3 regions of the Streptomyces sp. NPDC005402 genome follow, and region 3 is predicted to be linked to each of the others. Evidence: predicted binding sites of a transcription regulator. Region 3 holds the regulator's gene; each other region holds the start of a gene.

Region 1 (5,594 bases), on a different contig from region 3:
ACGACCGGGCGGGGCTGATGGCACAGCTGGGGGTGCTCGGCGAGTGACCGGGTGACCGGAATAGGCCCGCGAAGGGGAAAGCCCCCGTTCCCTCTCCGGAGAGAGAGGGGACGGGGGCTCCTTCGAGCTGTGGGCTCAGTGGGAGTGGCCGTGGCCGTGACCACCGGCGGCCGGCTCCTCCTCTTCCTTCTTCTCGACGACCAGGGTCTCGGTCGTCAGAAGGAGGGAGGCGATGGAGGCGGCGTTCTCCAGGGCGGAGCGGGTGACCTTGACCGGGTCGATGACGCCGGCCTTGACCAGGTCGCCGTACTCGCCGGTCGCGGCGTTGAAGCCCTGGCCCTTGTCGAGCTCGGCGACCTTGGAGGTGATGACGTAACCCTCCAGGCCGGCGTTCTCGGCGATCCAGCGCAGCGGCTCGACGACCGCGCGGCGGACCACGGCGACACCGGTGGCCTCGTCGCCGGTCTTGCCGAGGCCGCCCTCGAGCACCTTGGCGGCGTGGACGAGCGCGGAGCCACCACCGGAGACGATGCCCTCCTCGACCGCGGCGCGGGTCGCGGAGATGGCGTCCTCCAGACGGTGCTTCTTCTCCTTCAGCTCCACCTCGGTGGCGGCGCCGACCTTGATCACGCACACGCCGCCGGCCAGCTTCGCGAGGCGCTCCTGGAGCTTCTCGCGGTCCCAGTCGGAGTCGGTGTTCTCGATCTCGGCCTTGATCTGGGCGACGCGGCCCGTGACCTCGGAGGAGTCGCCGGCACCGTCGACGACCGTGGTGTCGTCCTTGGTGACGGTGACGCGGCGGGCGGAGCCCAGCACGTCCAGGCCGACCTGGTCGAGCTTGAGGCCGACCTCCTCGGAGATGACCGTGGCGCCGGTGAGGACCGCCAGGTCCTGGAGCATCGCCTTGCGGCGGTCACCGAAGCCGGGGGCCTTGACGGCGACCGCGTTGAAGGTGCCGCGGATCTTGTTGACGACCAGGGTCGACAGGGCCTCGCCCTCGACGTCCTCGGCGATGATCAGCAGCGGCTTGGAGGCGCCCGCCTGGATGACCTTCTCGAGGAGGGGCAGCAGGTCCTGGATCGAGGAGATCTTGCCCTGGTTGATCAGGATGTACGGGTCGTCGAGGACGGCCTCCATACGCTCCTGGTCGGAGACCATGTACGGGGACAGGTAGCCCTTGTCGAAGGCCATGCCCTCGGTGAAGTCCAGCTCCAGACCGAAGGTGTTGGACTCCTCGACGGTGATGACACCGTCCTTGCCGACCTTGTCCATCGCCTCGGCGATGAGCTCGCCGACCTGGCTGTCCTGGGCGGACAGACCGGCGACGGCCGCGATGTCGGACTTCTCGTCGATCGGGCGCGCGGTCGCGAGCAGCTCGTCGGAGATGGCCTTGACGGCGGCGTCGATGCCCTTCTTCAGGGCGGCCGGGGAGGCACCCGCGGCGACGTTCTTCAGGCCCTCGCGCACGAGCGCCTGGGCGAGCACGGTGGCGGTGGTGGTGCCGTCACCCGCGATGTCGTTGGTCTTGGTCGCCACCTCCTTCACCAGCTGGGCACCGAGGTTCTCGTACGGGTCCTCGATCTCGACCTCACGGGCGATCGTGACGCCGTCGTTGGTGATGGTGGGAGCGCCGAACTTCTTGTCGATGACGACGTTGCGGCCCTTGGGGCCGATCGTCACCTTGACCGTGTCGGCAAGCTTGTTGACGCCGCGCTCGAGGGCGCGACGGGCGTCCTCGTCGAACTTCAAAATCTTCGCCATGGGAGCGTGAGCCCTCTCGGAAATCTAGGTGAAAAGAGACTGCGCCCCGGGCGCCCGGCTTGTTAGTGGTCGCGGGGGCCAGGGGCGCAGCTCAGAGAAATGCTGGGGTGAATTACTTCTCGATGATCGCGAGCACGTCGCGAGCCGAGAGGACGAGGTACTCCTCGCCGTTGTACTTCACCTCGGTGCCGCCGTACTTGCTGTACAGCACGATGTCGCCGACGGAGACGTCGAGCGGAAGACGGTTACCGTCCTCGAAGCGGCCCGGGCCCACGGCCAGGACGACGCCCTCCTGGGGCTTCTCCTTCGCCGTGTCCGGGATGACCAGGCCAGAGGCGGTGGTCTGCTCGGCGTCGAGCGGCTGGACCACAATGCGGTCCTCGAGCGGCTTGATGGCAACCTTGGAGCTGGTGGTCGTCACGATCCGACCTCCCCCTTCGGAGATCACGGGGTTGACTGTCTGAGGTGGCGACCAGGTCGATCCGTCGTCGCGGGTGCCGGACCTGCCCGTCGCTGTGTTGGCACTCTCCAGGGGGGAGTGCCAGACCCGAGACTATGACCGCGATTAGCACTCGGTCAAGCGGAGTGCCAATTCGCCACGAGACGAGGGTCAGATCGGCCGCAACAGGCGAGCCGTCGGCGGTCGCTACAGATAGTCCTCCAGCCGTCCCACCGTCAGCCCCCGTCGCTGGATCTCCCGGAGCACCCTCGTCGTGCGTTCCGTCAGGGTCGGTCCCGCCGCCTCGCCCGATGCCACCGAGACGATGTCTCCCGCCCGCAGCGGCCGCTGCGGCGCGCCGCCCCGCAGCGACACGCTCCACAGCACCACCGCCGAGAGGCCGCAGTCGGCCGCCGCGCGCAGGGTCGTGCGGTCGTACGTGCCGTAGGGCGGCCGGAACAGCCGCGGCCGGATCCCGAAGCGGGAGCGCACCTTCTCCTGCTGGCCGCAGATCTCGGCGCGCTGGCCGGGGTACGGCAGGCCGCGCAGGGCGGGGTGGTCGAGGGTGTGGTTCTGGATGTTCGCGCCGACCGACTGGAGGCGCGCGAAATGGCCGTACCCGGGGCCGACGACGCTGTCCGTGAGGAACATGCTGACGGGCAGCCGCAGTTCCCGGACCAGGTCGACGAACCGCGGGTCCTTCTCCGCGCCGTCGTCGTAGGTGAGGAAGACGACCTTGTCGGGCGTCTCGACACGCCGCACGACCGGTGGCAGGCCTCCCCGGCCGACCGCCGCGCGGGCCGGCACCCGTGGGGGCGCGGGCAGCGGAGCCGTCAGGCCCCAGTGGCGGTACGGCCGTCCGTCCGCCCCGGCCGGCCCGTGCGACCCCACCCGCTGCGCCGCCTTCTTCCCCAGCCGCTCGATGGGGTCGACGGACTGGGCGCAGCCGGCGAGGAGTACGGCCGCCAGCCCCGCGGCGATGACGGTCCGCGGTCTCACAGGTAGTCCTCGAGGCGTGCGACGGCGTATCCCTCGGCCGTGACCTTGTCCAGGAAGCGGCGGACCATGTCGGTCATCGTGCCCTTCCAGTCCTGTCGGCCGCGGAAGTGGCTGAGCACGATGTCGCCGGGGTGGATCCTCTGGTCCTCCTCGCGGTACTCCCAGTGGTCGACGAAGACCTCTTCGTTCCAGATCGGCGCGTACCTGATGCCGCAGGAGCCGGCCGCGCGCAGGGTGTTCTCGTTGTAGTTGCCGTAGGGCGGGCGGAAGAGTGCGGGCCGTGTGCCGTAGTGCTTCTCCATGACGTCCTGCATCCCGCAGATCTCGCGCTTCTGGCGGGCGTACGACAGCCCGGGCAGGTAGGGGTGGTGCAGCGTGTGGTTGTTGAGTACGACCCCGCTGTCCTGCATCTTCCGGAAGTAGTTGTAGTCGTCCTTGATCAGGTAGTCGCTGAGGAAGGCGGTGTACGGGATCTTCAGGTCGCTCATCATCCGCAGGAACGCGGGGTCCTTCTCCGCACCGTCGTCGATGGTGAGGAAGACGATCTTCTGCTCGGTGGGGATCGTGGTGAAGACCGGCGGCAGCCCCTTCTCCTCGTGGCCGTCGACCTCGAATCCGCGACGGGTGGTGATGCGGGGCTTGGTCACGGGCGCCGGCGGGGCCGTCAGCGGGGGCGTCCTGAGACCCCAGCGCCGGGCGGCCGCGATCTGGGCCTGCTCGGCACGGAGCCTGGCCGCCCGGACGACGGCCTTGTCGGCCTGGAGGTCGGCGGCGGGCGCCGGGGGTGCCTTGAGGGGGCGTTGCGGACGGGCGTCGGTCGCGGCCGGACGGGCGCAGCCGGAGATCAGGGCGGCCACGGCCAGGAGGACGAGTCCGCCGCGGATCGACACCGTCAATGCACCATTTTTATAGTTTTGTCCTACTGTTCCCATGGCGCCGGATCCTCGCAGGTCACGGCGTCGCACCCGGGCCGACACCACCGCTCGGAAGCGGACCGTCCACCGACTGGCCCACAATGACCCGGTGAACGACCTCGCCTCCCTCCTCACCCCCGAGGGCCGTGCCCTCCTCGACGAAGTGCGCGGCACCGCCCCCGCCGACGAACTCGCCGTCGCCACCCGGCTGCGCCGCGAGCACCCCGCCGAACTGGTCTCCGCGGCGCTCGGCCAGGCCCGGCTGCGGCAGCGGGCGGTGGCGAAGTTCGGATCCGGCGACGCGGAGCGGATGTTCTTCACGCCGAACGGGGTCGAGCAGTCGACGCGGGCGAGCGTGGCGGCCTACCGGGCGGAGCGGCTGCGGGCCCTGGGGGTCACCTCCGTCGCGGACCTGTGCTGCGGGATCGGCGGTGACGCGATCGCGCTGGCCCGCGCCGGGATCCGGGTCCTCGCGGTGGACCGGGACCCGTTGACGGCGGCGGCCGCGCGGGCGAACGCGGACGCGCTGGGACTCGCCGGCCTGATCGACGTACGGGAGGCGGATGTCACGGAGGTCGACACGGCCGCGTACGACGCCGTGTTCGTGGATCCGGCGCGGCGGGGCGGGCGGGGCCGCATCTTCGATCCGGAGGCCTACTCGCCGCCGCTGTCATGGGCCGTGCAGGCGGCTCTCAGGGCCCCGCACGCGGCGTTGAAGGTCGCGCCGGGCATCCCGCACGAGGCGGTTCCGGTAGAGGCCGAGGCGGAGTGGATCTCCGACGGCGGGGACGTGAAGGAGGCGGTGCTGTGGTTCGGCACCGCGCCGGGGGCGGTCCGGGCGACGCTGCTGCCGGGCCCACGGACGCTGCTCGGCCGGGGGCTCCCCGACCCCCAAGTCCGGTCCGTGGGGCGGTACTTGTACGAGCCCGACGGTGCCGCCATCCGGGCGCATCTGGTCGCCGAGGTGGCGGAGCAGGTCCAGGGCGGGCTCGTCGACGCCACCATCGCGTACGTGACGTCGGACTCCCTGCTTGCGACGCCGTACGCCACCGCCTACGAGATCACCGACCAACTCCCCTTCAACGTGAAGAAGTTGAAGGCGCTGCTGCGGGAGCGGCAGGTCGGGATCCTGACCGTGAAGAAGCGGGGGTCGGCCGTCGAGCCGGAGGAGTTGCGGCGGAAGGCTCTCCCCAAGCCGCAGGGGCCGCACGCGGCGACCGTGTTCCTGACCCGGGTCGCGGGGGCGCCGACGATGCTGATCGGCGCCCCCGCGAGGGCCGTCACTGGTGCTGGACGGTCCTGAGCGGCTCCAGGTGCGGGTCGGCGCCGACCGGGCCCGGCCGTGCCGCCGTGGCGGACGGGCCGTCACCGGCGCGCAGGGCCTGGCTGCTCATCCGGGTGCTCGCGGGCTCGTTGCCGTTGTAGTACGGCGTGTAGGCGACCTGCTTGCTGCTCGCGGCCATCGCGGCGCCCGCGGTGCT
Region 2 (5,594 bases), on a different contig from region 3:
CCTCACAGGTCGGGGCTGTTTCGCCTCACTTCAGCCCACGTCCCTTGCCTGAGTCAACCAAGTCGAGGTTCCTTGTGCCGTCAGCTCAACGACTTCAGCGCGGACGCGTCGTACGGCGCGAGCTCGTCGAAGCGGCCGGCCAGTACCTTCGCGGCCCACTCGGGGTCCTGGAGCAGCGCCCGCCCGACGGCGACCATGTCGTACTCGTCGCGCTCCAGGGCGTCGAGCAGGTCGTCGATGCCCTTGACCGGGGAGCCCTCGCCCATGAAGCCCTTGATGAAGTCGCCGTCGAGGCCGACCGAGCCGACGGTGATGGTGGTCCTGCCGGTGAGCTTCTTGGTCCAGCCGGCGAGGTTGAGGTCGGAGCCGTCGAACTCCGGGAGCCAGTAGCGGCGGGTGGAGGCGTGGAAGGCGTCGACACCGGCCTCGGCGAGCGGGGCCAGGATCGCCTCCAGCTCCTCCGGGGTTTCCGCGAGCCGCGCCTTGTAGGCCTCCTGCTTCCACTGCGAGTACCGGAAGATGACCGGGAACTCGGGCGACACCGTCTCGCGTACGGCCGCCACGATCTCGGCCGCGAACTTCGTACGGGCGACCGGGTCACCGCCGTAGGCGTCGGTGCGGCGGTTGGTGCCCGCCCACAGGAACTGGTCGAGGAGGTAGCCGTGGGCGCCGTGGAGTTCCACGCCGTCGAAGCCGATGCGCTCGGCGGCGGCCGCGGCCTCGGCGAACGCGCCGATGACGTCGTCCAGGTCGCGCTGGGTCATCGCCTTGCCGGTGGGCTCGTCGGCGCCGGGCCGCACCCCGGAGGGGCCGACGGCGGGGGCGTCGACGTAGGGCTGCTGGCCCTGCTCGCGGACCATGCCGATGTGCCACAGCTGCGGGACGATGGTGCCGCCCGCCGCGTGCACCTGCTCGGCGACCTTCGCCCAGCCCGCCAGCTGCTCCTCACCGTGGAACCGGGGGACGCTGTCGCTGTTCCCGGCCGACTCGTGGCCGACGTAGGTGCCCTCGGTGACGATCAGACCGACTCCGGCGGCCGCCCGGCGCGAGTAGTACGACGCCACGTTCTCTCCGGGGACGCCGCCCGGGGAGAACATGCGGGTCATGGGCGCCATCGCGATGCGGTTCGGGACGGTCAGGCCGTTGATGTGGACCGGGCGGGAGAGGATCTCGGCGGCACGGGAGGTGGCGGGGGCGGTCACGTGGGGCACTCCTGAGGGGACGGGCGACGAGCGGGATACCCGTCGGTATGTGCAAAGTACACAGGCGTCAACCGCCTCGCCCACCACACGCATCCCCGGCCTGCTGTGATTCCGGCCACCGGCATGAAGAAGGCCCGCCCCACGATGGTGGGACGGGCCTTCTGTCGAGCGCTGGGCAGGCCTTGCACCTGCATCTCCCCGCAGGAAGCGGGACATCTTTCCTTGGACCACCAACGCGTAGTCGGCCGACGGGAGTTCACGTCGGGCGGCTCGTGATCAAGCATAGCGCAGAAAAAACCGAGGGCGGCACACCCCGCTTCCGGGAGTGCCGCCCTCGGCAAGGACGCAGATCAACCAGGGGTCGATCAGAAGTCCATGTCACCGCCCGGCATACCGCCACCGGCGGGCGCGGCGGCCTTCTCCGGCTTGTCGGCGATGACGGCCTCGGTGGTGAGGAAGAGCGCGGCGATGGAGGCGGCGTTCTGCAGGGCAGAGCGCGTGACCTTCGCCGGGTCGATGATGCCCTCGGCGATCATGTCGACGTACTCACCGGTCGCGGCGTTCAGGCCGTGGCCGACGGGCAGGTTGCGCACCTTCTCGACGATGACGCCACCCTCGAGACCACCGTTGACGGCGATCTGCTTGAGCGGGGCCTCCAGCGCGAGCTTCACGGCGTTGGCGCCGGTCAGCTCGTCACCCGAGAGGTCCAGCTTCTCGAAGACGCTGGAGGCCTGGAGGAGCGCCACGCCACCACCGGCGACGATGCCCTCCTCGACGGCCGCCTTGGCGTTGCGCACGGCGTCCTCGATGCGGTGCTTGCGCTCCTTGAGCTCGACCTCGGTCGCGGCACCGGCCTTGATGACGGCGACACCACCGGCGAGCTTGGCCAGGCGCTCCTGGAGCTTCTCGCGGTCGTAGTCCGAGTCGCTGTTCTCGATCTCGGCGCGGATCTGGTTGACCCGGCCGTTGACCTGGTCCGAGGACCCGGCACCGTCGACGATGGTGGTCTCGTCCTTGGTGATGACGACCTTGCGGGCGCGGCCCAGGAGGTCCAGGGTCGCGTTCTCCAGCTTGAGGCCGACCTCCTCGGAGATGACCTCGCCGCCCGTGAGGATGGCGATGTCGCCGAGCATGGCCTTGCGGCGGTCACCGAAGCCCGGGGCCTTGACGGCGACGGACTTGAAGGTGCCGCGGATCTTGTTGACGACCAGGGTCGACAGGGCCTCGCCCTCGACGTCCTCGGCGATGATCAGCAGCGGCTTGCCCGACTGCATGACCTTCTCCAGGAGCGGGAGCAGGTCCTTGACGGAGCCGATCTTGGAGTTGGCGATGAGGATGTAGGGGTCGTCGAGCGACGCCTCCATCCGCTCCATGTCGGTGGCGAAGTACGCCGAGATGTAGCCCTTGTCGAAGCGCATACCCTCGGTGAGCTCCAGCTCCAGACCGAAGGTCTGGGACTCCTCGACGGTGATGACGCCTTCCTTGCCGACCTTGTCCATCGCCTCGGCGATGAGCTCGCCGATCTGGGTGTCGGCGGCGGAGATGGAGGCCGTGGAGGCGATCTGCTCCTTGGTCTCGACATCCTTGGCCTGCTCGAGCAGAGCGGCGGAGACGGCCTCGACGGCCTTCTCGATACCGCGCTTGAGGGCCATGGGGTTGGCGCCGGCGGCTACGTTGCGCAGGCCTTCCTTGACCAGGGCCTGCGCCAGAACGGTCGCGGTGGTCGTACCGTCACCGGCGACGTCGTCCGTCTTCTTGGCGACTTCCTTGACCAGCTCGGCGCCGATCTTCTCGTACGGGTCCTCGAGCTCGATCTCCTTGGCGATGGAGACACCATCGTTGGTGATCGTGGGGGCGCCCCACTTCTTCTCGAGGACGACGTTGCGGCCCTTGGGGCCGAGCGTCACCTTCACGGCGTCCGCGAGCTGGTTCATGCCGCGCTCGAGGCCGCGCCGCGCCTCCTCGTCGAACGCGATGATCTTGGCCATGTGAAGTGGTCCCTCCAGGACTGGGGGTGATTCCTTCGGACCGCGCCCGCGCCCGCGACGGACGGCTCGCCGGCCTGTGGATCCTTGCCCCACATGGCCTGCGGGCCTCACCGACCCGGTCCATCTTTGTCACTCTCACCTTCAGAGTGCTAACGCCAATGATTAGCACTCGGCATGGTCGAGTGCAAGCGCCTCTCGGCTATCGGGCCACCTCTCCGGCCGTCCGCCCACCCCACGGGACCCACACCGACCCGCACCACGAGCCCCGGGCGGACCGAGCCCGACCGACACCGCCGCCGTTGACGACGCCCGCTCCGCCACGCGGCCCGGCGGAGCGGTCTTCGTGCCGTGCGGCACGCGGGCGGGGGTGTCGGGCGGTTGGGTCGGGCGCCCGGACATGCCGGAGGGCCCGTACCCATGACTCCCCATGGGGTACGAGCCCTCCGAATGAAGAACGAAGAACGACGCTGTTGTTACCCGGCGCGTGCTTCAGCCAGTCGCGAGACGGACCATGTCCGCCTGCGGCCCCTTCTGACCCTGCGAGATCTCGAACTCGACCCGCTGGCCCTCTTCAAGGGTGCGGTAGCCGTCCATCTGAATCGCGCTGTAGTGGACGAATACATCCGCACCACCGTCGACCGCGATGAAGCCGTACCCCTTCTCCGCGTTGAACCACTTGACGGTGCCCTGAGCCATGCCTAACTCCCCTATTACTGGCCCTTGCACGGACCCACACTTCATGGATCCGGGTCAGACCTCACCCCCCACATGGTTGGGGGCGTGCGCCGGAACGCGTCGACCGCGGCTGAATGTATCTGTCCAACTGCCGTCTGCAACAGGTCAATCGGACGAGAATTCTGGACGGACGGGGTCCGGAATGTAGCGAGAATTCGCCTGAATTCGGGGCAAGTCGGGCCCCATAAAGGACACATAAGGCACATAAGACGCGCACACTTTGGCTACTTCTCATCGCCTGCGAAGCGAGAACTCATATGCATGCGGCATGAAGAGAGCCGCAGCTTCCCCAACTGTACCGCGCTCAACCATAGAGAATTGCCCCCTCCGCTTCTCTCGCGGAGAGGGCAATCGGATGAACACTCGGTAATTACTGTTACCGAAGGTAATGACCAGTCATACGGTCACCCGCCGGCGACCGCCGGGATGATGGACACGCCGGCCCCGTCGGGCGTCGCCGTCTCCAGCCCCTGCTCGAACCGCACATCGTCGTCGTTCACGTACACATTCACGAACCGCCGCAGCTTGCCCTGGTCGTCGAGAACACGCGCGGCGATACCCGTGTGGTTCTTCTCCAGATCGGCGATGACCTCGGCGAGGGTTCCCCCCTCGGCCTGCACCTCGGCCTGCCCGCCGGTGTAGGTGCGCAGGATGGTGGGGATACGGACGGAAACGCTCATGTTCAGACCTCCGGTCAGGTAAACGAACAACGACTACGCGAGGCCGGCCTCACGGAACGAATCAAGGTTGGGGCGAATGGTCGCGGTCAGACCCGTACCCGCCACCGCGTCCAGCGTCTTGAGCCCGTCGCCCGTGTTCAGCACAACGGTCGTCTTCGTCGGGTCGAGCAGCCCGTTCTCGATCAGCTTCTTCGTCACACCCACGGTCACCCCACCCGCGGTCTCCGCGAAGATGCCCTCCGTGCGCGCGAGCAGCTTGATCGCGTCGACGACCTGCTCGTCGTTGACGTCCTCCACCGCCCCGCCGGTACGACGCGCGATGTCCAGCACGTACGGGCCGTCCGCGGGGTTGCCGATGGCCAGCGACTTGGCGATGGTGTTCGGCTTCTGCGGCCGGACCACGTCGTGGCCCGCCTTGTACGCCACCGACACCGGCGAGCACCCCTCGGCCTGCGCGCCGAAGATCTTGTACGGCTTGTCCTCGACGAGCCCGAGCTTGATCAGCTCCTGCAGACCCTTGTCGATCTTCGTGAGCTGGGAGCCGGAGGCGATCGGCACGACCAGCTGGTCGGGAAGCCGCCAGCCCAGCTGCTCGCAGATCTCGTACGCCAGGGTCTTGGACCCCTCCGCGTAGTACGGCCGCAGGTTGACGTTGACGAAGCCCCAGCCCTCGCCGGCCGGGTCGCCGATCAGCTCGGAGCAGAAGCGGTTCACGTCGTCGTAGTTGCCCTCGATGCCGACGAGCTCGCCGCCGTAGATCGCGGCCATGACGACCTTGCCCTGCTCCAGGTCGTGCGGGATGAACACGCAGGAACGGAAGCCGGCCCGGGCGGCCGCGGCACCCACCGCACCGGCCAGGTTGCCGGTCGAGGAGCAGGAGAGGGTGGTGAAGCCGAAGGCACGCGCTGCTTCCAGGGCCTGCGCGACGACGCGGTCCTTGAAGGAGTGCGTCGGGTTGCCGGAGTCGTCCTTGACGTACAGGCCGCCGG
Region 3 (5,594 bases):
GAGTACCACGCAGTCGGCCCAGTGTCCGGCGCCGTCGGTGAGGATGACGTCCTCACCGGCCTGGAGCCGCTTCACGGAGACGGCGTGGCGGCCTTCGGGGCCGTCGAGGACGTACCGTCCGCCGTCGCCCGCGTCGAAGTGCTCGACCACGAAAACCGGTGCGGTCATCTCAGGTCCCCCTTGCCTGACAACGCTGTCCTGGCGGCGTCGAGTTCGGCCGCGAGTATCTCCACGAGCTGCCCGGCGGGCAGTTCGCGTGCCATCCGGTGCCCCTGGCCCGCCCACAGCGCCATGCCCTGCGCGTCCTTGGCCTTGGCGGCGGCCTTGCGGAGCGGGGCGGTGAGGTGGTGGACCTCGGGGTAGGCGGCGGGGGCGTACGGCCCGTGCTCGCGCAGGAAACGGTTGACCAGGCCACGGGCCGGTCTGCCGGAGAAGGCGCGGGTCAACTCGGTGCGGACGTAGAGCGGGTTGGTCAGCGCCTGCTTGTGCACGTCGTGGGCGCCGGACTCGGGCGTGGCGAGGAACGCCGTGCCGAGCTGGGCCGCGCTCGCGCCGGCGGCGAGGACGGCGGCGATCTGACTGCCGCGCATGATGCCGCCGGCGGCGACGATCGGGACGGTGACCGTCTCGCGGATCTGGGCGACCAGGGACAGGAGTCCGAGCCCGGAGCCGTCCTGCTCGGGGAGGTCGCGGTGGGTGCCCTGGTGGCCGCCGGCCTCGACGCCCTGCGCGATGACCGCGTCGGCGCCCGCGTACTGCACGGCGAGGGCCTCTTCGGGGGTGGTCGCGGTGACGAGGGTGAAGGTCCCGGCGCGGCGCAGCGACTCCAGGGCGTCGCTGCTCGGGATGCCGAAGTGGAAGGAGGCCACCGGCACGGGGTTGTCGAGCAGGACGGCGAGCTTGGCGTCGTAGCCGTCGTCACGTCCGCTGTCCCGGTCGCCGAGCTCGGTGTCGTACCAGGTGGCCTCGCCGGCCAGCTGGTGGGCGTAGACCTCGACGGCCGCCGGGTCGGCGTACTCGGGCTGCGGCATGAAGAGGTTGACCCCGAAGGGCCGCTTGGTCAGTCCGCGCAGCTGCTTGATCTCCTGGTACATCCCGTCGGCCGTCTTGTACCCGGCGGCGAGGAATCCGAGCCCGCCCGCCTCGGACACGGCGGCGGCGAGCCGCGGCACGGAGACGCCGCCCGCCATGGGCGCCTGCACGATCGGATGAGGGAAGAGATCGGTCAGTGCGGAGGACATGACGGCATGTTGTCACGTCCTCCGAACAAGTCCGAATCCGACCTTCGCACGGTTAGGTACGCCCGTCGCACGGCTCAGGTACGACCGTTGAACGCGTCCTTCAGCCTTGAGAACAGCCCCTGCTGCCCGGGCTGACTGTGTCTGCCCGGGGGACGACCCCCGGACCCCCGGCAGTCGTCCCGCAGCTCACGTACGACCGTTGAACGCGTCCTTCAACCGTGAGAACAGCCCCTGCTGCCCGGGTTGGAACTGCCCCGTGGGCCGTTCCTCGCCGCGCAGCTTCGCCAGCTCGCGCAGCAGGCGCTCCTGCTCCGGGTCCAGCTTGGTCGGGGTCTGGACCTCGACGTGGACGATGAGGTCGCCCCGGCCGCCGCCGCGCAGGTGGGTGACGCCCCGGCTGTGCAGCGGGATCGACTGGCCGGACTGGGTACCGGGCCGGATGTCGACCTCCTCCATGCCGTCCAGCGTCTCCAGCGGCACCTTCGTGCCGAGCGACGCCGCCGTCATCGGGAGCGTGACCGTGCAGTGCAGATCGTCACCGCGCCGCTGGAACTGCGAGTGCGGGAGCTCGTGGATCTCGACGTAGAGGTCACCGGCGGGACCGCCACCGGGGCCGACCTCGCCCTCACCCGCGAGCTGGATCCGGGTGCCGTTGTCCACACCGGCGGGGATCTTCACGGTCAGCGTGCGGCGCGAGCGGACCCGGCCGTCGCCCGCGCACTCCGGGCACGGGGTCGGGACCACGGTGCCGAAGCCCTGGCACTGCGGGCACGGGCGGGACGTCATGACCTGGCCCAGGAAGGACCGGGTCACCTGGGACACCTCACCGCGCCCGCGGCACATGTCACACGTCTGCGCGGAGGTGCCCGGCGCCGCGCCCTCACCGCTGCAGGTGGTGCAGACGATCGCCGTGTCGACCTGGATGTCCTTCGTGGTGCCGAAGGCCGCCTCGTCGAGCTCGATCTCCAGGCGGATCATCGCGTCCTGGCCGCGCCGGGTGCGCGAGCGCGGACCCCGCTGCGACGCCGTACCGAAGAACGCGTCCATGATGTCCGAGAAGTTCCCGAACCCACCGGCCCCGAAGCCGCCCGCGCCACCGCCGCCGGCCTGCGAGAGCGGGTCGCCGCCGAGGTCGTAGACCTGCTTCTTCTGCGGGTCCGACAACACCTCGTAAGCGGCGTTGATCTCCTTGAACCGCTCCTGGGTCTTCGGATCCGGGTTGACGTCCGGGTGCAGCTCGCGCGCGAGCCGACGGAACGCCTTCTTGATCTCATCCTGCGACGCGTCGCGGCGCACGCCGAGAACGGCGTAGTAGTCCGTGGCCACTTACGACTCCGCCAGGATCTGTCCGACGTACCGTGCCACTGCGCGTACCGCTCCCATCGTTCCCGGGTAATCCATGCGGGTCGGTCCGACCACGCCGAGCTTGGCGACTGCCTCGCCGCCCGAACCGTAGCCGACCGACACCACCGAAGTGGAGTTGAGTCCCTCGTAGGCGTTCTCGTGACCAATACGTACGGTCATGCCCGAATCCCCTGCCTCACCAAGGAGTTTGAGGAGGACGACCTGTTCCTCCAGGGCCTCCAGGACGGGCCGGATCGTGAGGGGAAAGTCATGTCCGAAGCGGGTGAGATTGGCGGTGCCGCCGATCATCAGCCGCTCCTCGTTCTCCTCGACGAGCGTCTCCAGGAGAGTGGAGAGCACTGTCGAGACCGTACCCCGGTCCTCGACGTCGAAGCCTTCGGGCAGGTCCTCGACCAGCTGCGGCACGTCGGCGAACCGGCGCCCCGCGACCCGGCTGTTGAGCCGGGCCCGCAGATCGGCGAGCGAGGCCTCCCCGAAGGGTGCCGGGCAGTCGACCATGCGCTGCTCGACCCGGCCGGTGTCCGTGATCAGCACGAGCATCACGCGCGCGGGAGCGAGCGAGAGCAGTTCCACATGCCGCACGGTCGAGCGGGTGAGGGAGGGGTACTGCACGACGGCGACCTGCCGGGTGAGCTGCGCGAGCAGCCGCACGGTCCGCGCCACGACGTCGTCGAGGTCCACGGCGCCGTCGAGGAAGTTCTGGATGGCGCGCCGCTCGGGCGCGGTCATCGGCTTGACGCCCGCCAGTTTGTCGACGAACAGCCGGTAGCCCTTGTCGGTCGGGATCCGCCCCGCGCTGGTGTGCGGCTGGGCGATGAATCCCTCGTCCTCCAGGACCGCCATGTCGTTACGGACGGTCGCAGGGGAGACTCCGAGGTTGTGCCGCTCGGTCAGGGCCTTCGACCCGACCGGCTCCTCCGTGCCGACGTAGTCCTGGACGATGGCGCGCAACACCTGAAGCCTGCGTTCACTCAGCATCGCGCACACCTCCAGAAGTCGTTCCCTTGGCGCCTTGCCTGGCACTCTGTCCGTCCGAGTGCCAGCGCTCCCCGGCCAGTGTACGGCGGTGGGGTACTCCCTGGGCAAGGCTGGTCCTGGTGTGACGGGTTGTAGGGCTAGCGTCGCGGTATGACGGTGACTTGGGAAGAGCTCGGGTGGGAGCGGGTCGCGACCGGGGTGGGGCGGTGCCGGCTGCCGGGCTGGGACTGTACGGCGGGCCTGGTGATCGGCGAGGGCACGGCCCTGTCGGTCGACGCGGGCTCCTCTCTCGCGGAGGGTGCACGCCTGCGCGCGCAGGCCGGGGAACTGGCCGGCCACCGTGTGACCCATCTCGCGCTCACCCACCCCCACTTCGACCACGTCTTCGGTGCGGCGGCGTTCGCGGGGGCGGAGGTGTTCGGCGCGGTCGGCGTGGAGACGGTGCTGACGGGGCGGCTGGGCCGCGCGGAACTGCGGGCGGACGCGGTGCGCAACGGACTGGACCCGGCCGCGGCCGACGACGCCGTGGACGCCCTGGTGTCTCCCCGGCATCACGTCTCCGGCGAGTGGACGCTCGACCTCGGCGGCGGCCGCCAGGTCCTGCTGGCGAACGTCGGTCCCGGCCACACGGCCCACGATCTCGCCGTCCTCGTCCCCGGCACCCCGGAGGTCGTCTTCTGCGGCGACCTGGTCGAGGAGTCGGGCGAACCACAGGCGGGCCCGGACTCCGTACCGAGCCACTGGCCCGCCGCGCTGGACCGGCTGCTTGAGCTGGGCGGTGAGGACGCGCTGTACGTACCCGGTCACGGAGCGGTGGTGGACGCGGGGTTCGTGCGGGCGCAGCGGGACGCGCTGGCGGCCCGTTTCGGCGTGTCGTAGTGATCCCCCGCGTGGTTCTCCTATCGTCATCCGAATGCGCCAGTACTCCGCCGACCTGACTCCTCCGTGGAAGAAGCCCAAGCCGGTACCCGAGGTGCCCGCCGAGCCCGGCCTGGTGGTCGAGGAGCCCGGCACCGGCTTCTGCGGCGCGGTGATCCGCTGCGAGGCGGGCACGGTGACCCTGGAGGACCGCTTCGGCAAGCACCGGGTGTTCCCGCTGGAGCCCCGCGGCTTCCTCCTGGAGGGCCGGGTGGTGACGCTGGTGAAGCCGTCAGGCGGTCCTGTACGACCCTCCCGTACCGCGTCCGGCTCGGTGGCCGTGCCCGGCGCACGCGCACGCGTGGCCCGCGCCGGCCGGATCTACGTCGAGGGCCGCCACGACGCGGAACTGGTGGAGAAGGTCTGGGGCGACGACCTGCGCATCGAGGGCGTGGTCGTGGAGTACCTGGAGGGCGTGGACGACCTGCCGGCGATCGTGGCCGAGTTCGCACCGGGCCCGGACGCCCGCCTCGGCGTCCTGGTCGACCACCTGGTGCCGGGCAGCAAGGAGTCCCGTATCGCCGCGTCGGTGACCAGCGAACACGCACTGGTCGTCGGCCACCCGTACATCGACATCTGGGAGGCGGTGAAGCCGTCGTCCCTGGGGATCGAGGCGTGGCCTCGGGTACCGCACGGCCAGGACTGGAAGACGGGCGTGTGCAAGGCCCTGGGCTGGCCGTCGGAGAACACGGGCGCGGTGTGGCAGGCGATCCTGAAGCGGGTGGGGTCCTACCGGGATCTGGAGCCGGAGCTGCTGGGGCGGGTGGAGGAACTGATCGACTTTGTCACGGGTAGCGGTGGGGCCTGACTCCGGGAAACGTTCCGAAATCGCTGGTGTCCATTTCGAGCCCCAGTTCCTCCAAGGGCAGAGGTGCCCCGAACTTCGTGACCTGCTGCCGCTCGTAGTCGGCGTTCTCTCCCTTCCCGCTGGGCCTCGTCAACAGGACGCACTGCGCCATGATCGGGTCGACGATGAGGTAGGCAGGCACCATTCCAGCGGCGTAGATCGAGCGTTTGATTTCATAGTCCCGCTGGACACTGGTCTTGGATACGACCTCGACAACCATCGTGATCAGGCGGCACGGCAGCAGC

The links. Region 3 encodes HrcA, which represses chaperone genes, less so after heat shock. Its sites were predicted from a motif close to TTNGCACTCNGNNNNNCNGAGTGCNAA; they were not measured.
Region 1: groES (co-chaperone GroES) is a predicted target of HrcA. The motif match lies at 2,327-2,353, and genes of this name have one in related genera.
Region 2: groL (chaperonin GroEL) is a predicted target of HrcA. The motif match lies at 3,353-3,379, and genes of this name have one in related genera.

Annotation. Positions count from the first base shown of each region.
Region 1 is NZ_JBEXFB010000003.1:216,035-221,628, forward strand. It holds gene ABZT02_RS06795 (ester cyclase) at 1-47, shown strand, start outside; gene groL (chaperonin GroEL) at 136-1,761, opposite strand; gene groES (co-chaperone GroES) at 1,874-2,182, opposite strand; gene ABZT02_RS06810 (polysaccharide deacetylase family protein) at 2,408-3,199, opposite strand; gene ABZT02_RS06815 (polysaccharide deacetylase family protein) at 3,196-4,131, opposite strand; gene ABZT02_RS06820 (methyltransferase domain-containing protein) at 4,223-5,416, shown strand; gene ABZT02_RS06825 (cell wall-binding repeat-containing protein) at 5,394-5,594, opposite strand, start outside.
Region 2 is NZ_JBEXFB010000018.1:52,561-58,154, forward strand. It holds gene ABZT02_RS30515 (NADH:flavin oxidoreductase) at 81-1,202, opposite strand; gene groL (chaperonin GroEL) at 1,568-3,190, opposite strand; gene ABZT02_RS30525 (cold-shock protein) at 3,680-3,886, opposite strand; gene ABZT02_RS30530 (MoaD/ThiS family protein) at 4,330-4,605, opposite strand; gene thrC (threonine synthase) at 4,639-5,594, opposite strand, start outside.
Region 3 is NZ_JBEXFB010000006.1:347,233-352,826, reverse strand. It holds gene ABZT02_RS14505 (16S rRNA (uracil(1498)-N(3))-methyltransferase) at 1-168, opposite strand, end outside; gene ABZT02_RS14500 (nitronate monooxygenase) at 165-1,241, opposite strand; gene dnaJ (molecular chaperone DnaJ) at 1,428-2,567, opposite strand; gene hrcA (heat-inducible transcriptional repressor HrcA) at 2,568-3,584, opposite strand; gene ABZT02_RS14485 (MBL fold metallo-hydrolase) at 3,735-4,463, shown strand; gene ABZT02_RS14480 (DUF3097 domain-containing protein) at 4,498-5,310, shown strand; gene ABZT02_RS14475 (Uma2 family endonuclease) at 5,288-5,594, opposite strand, start outside.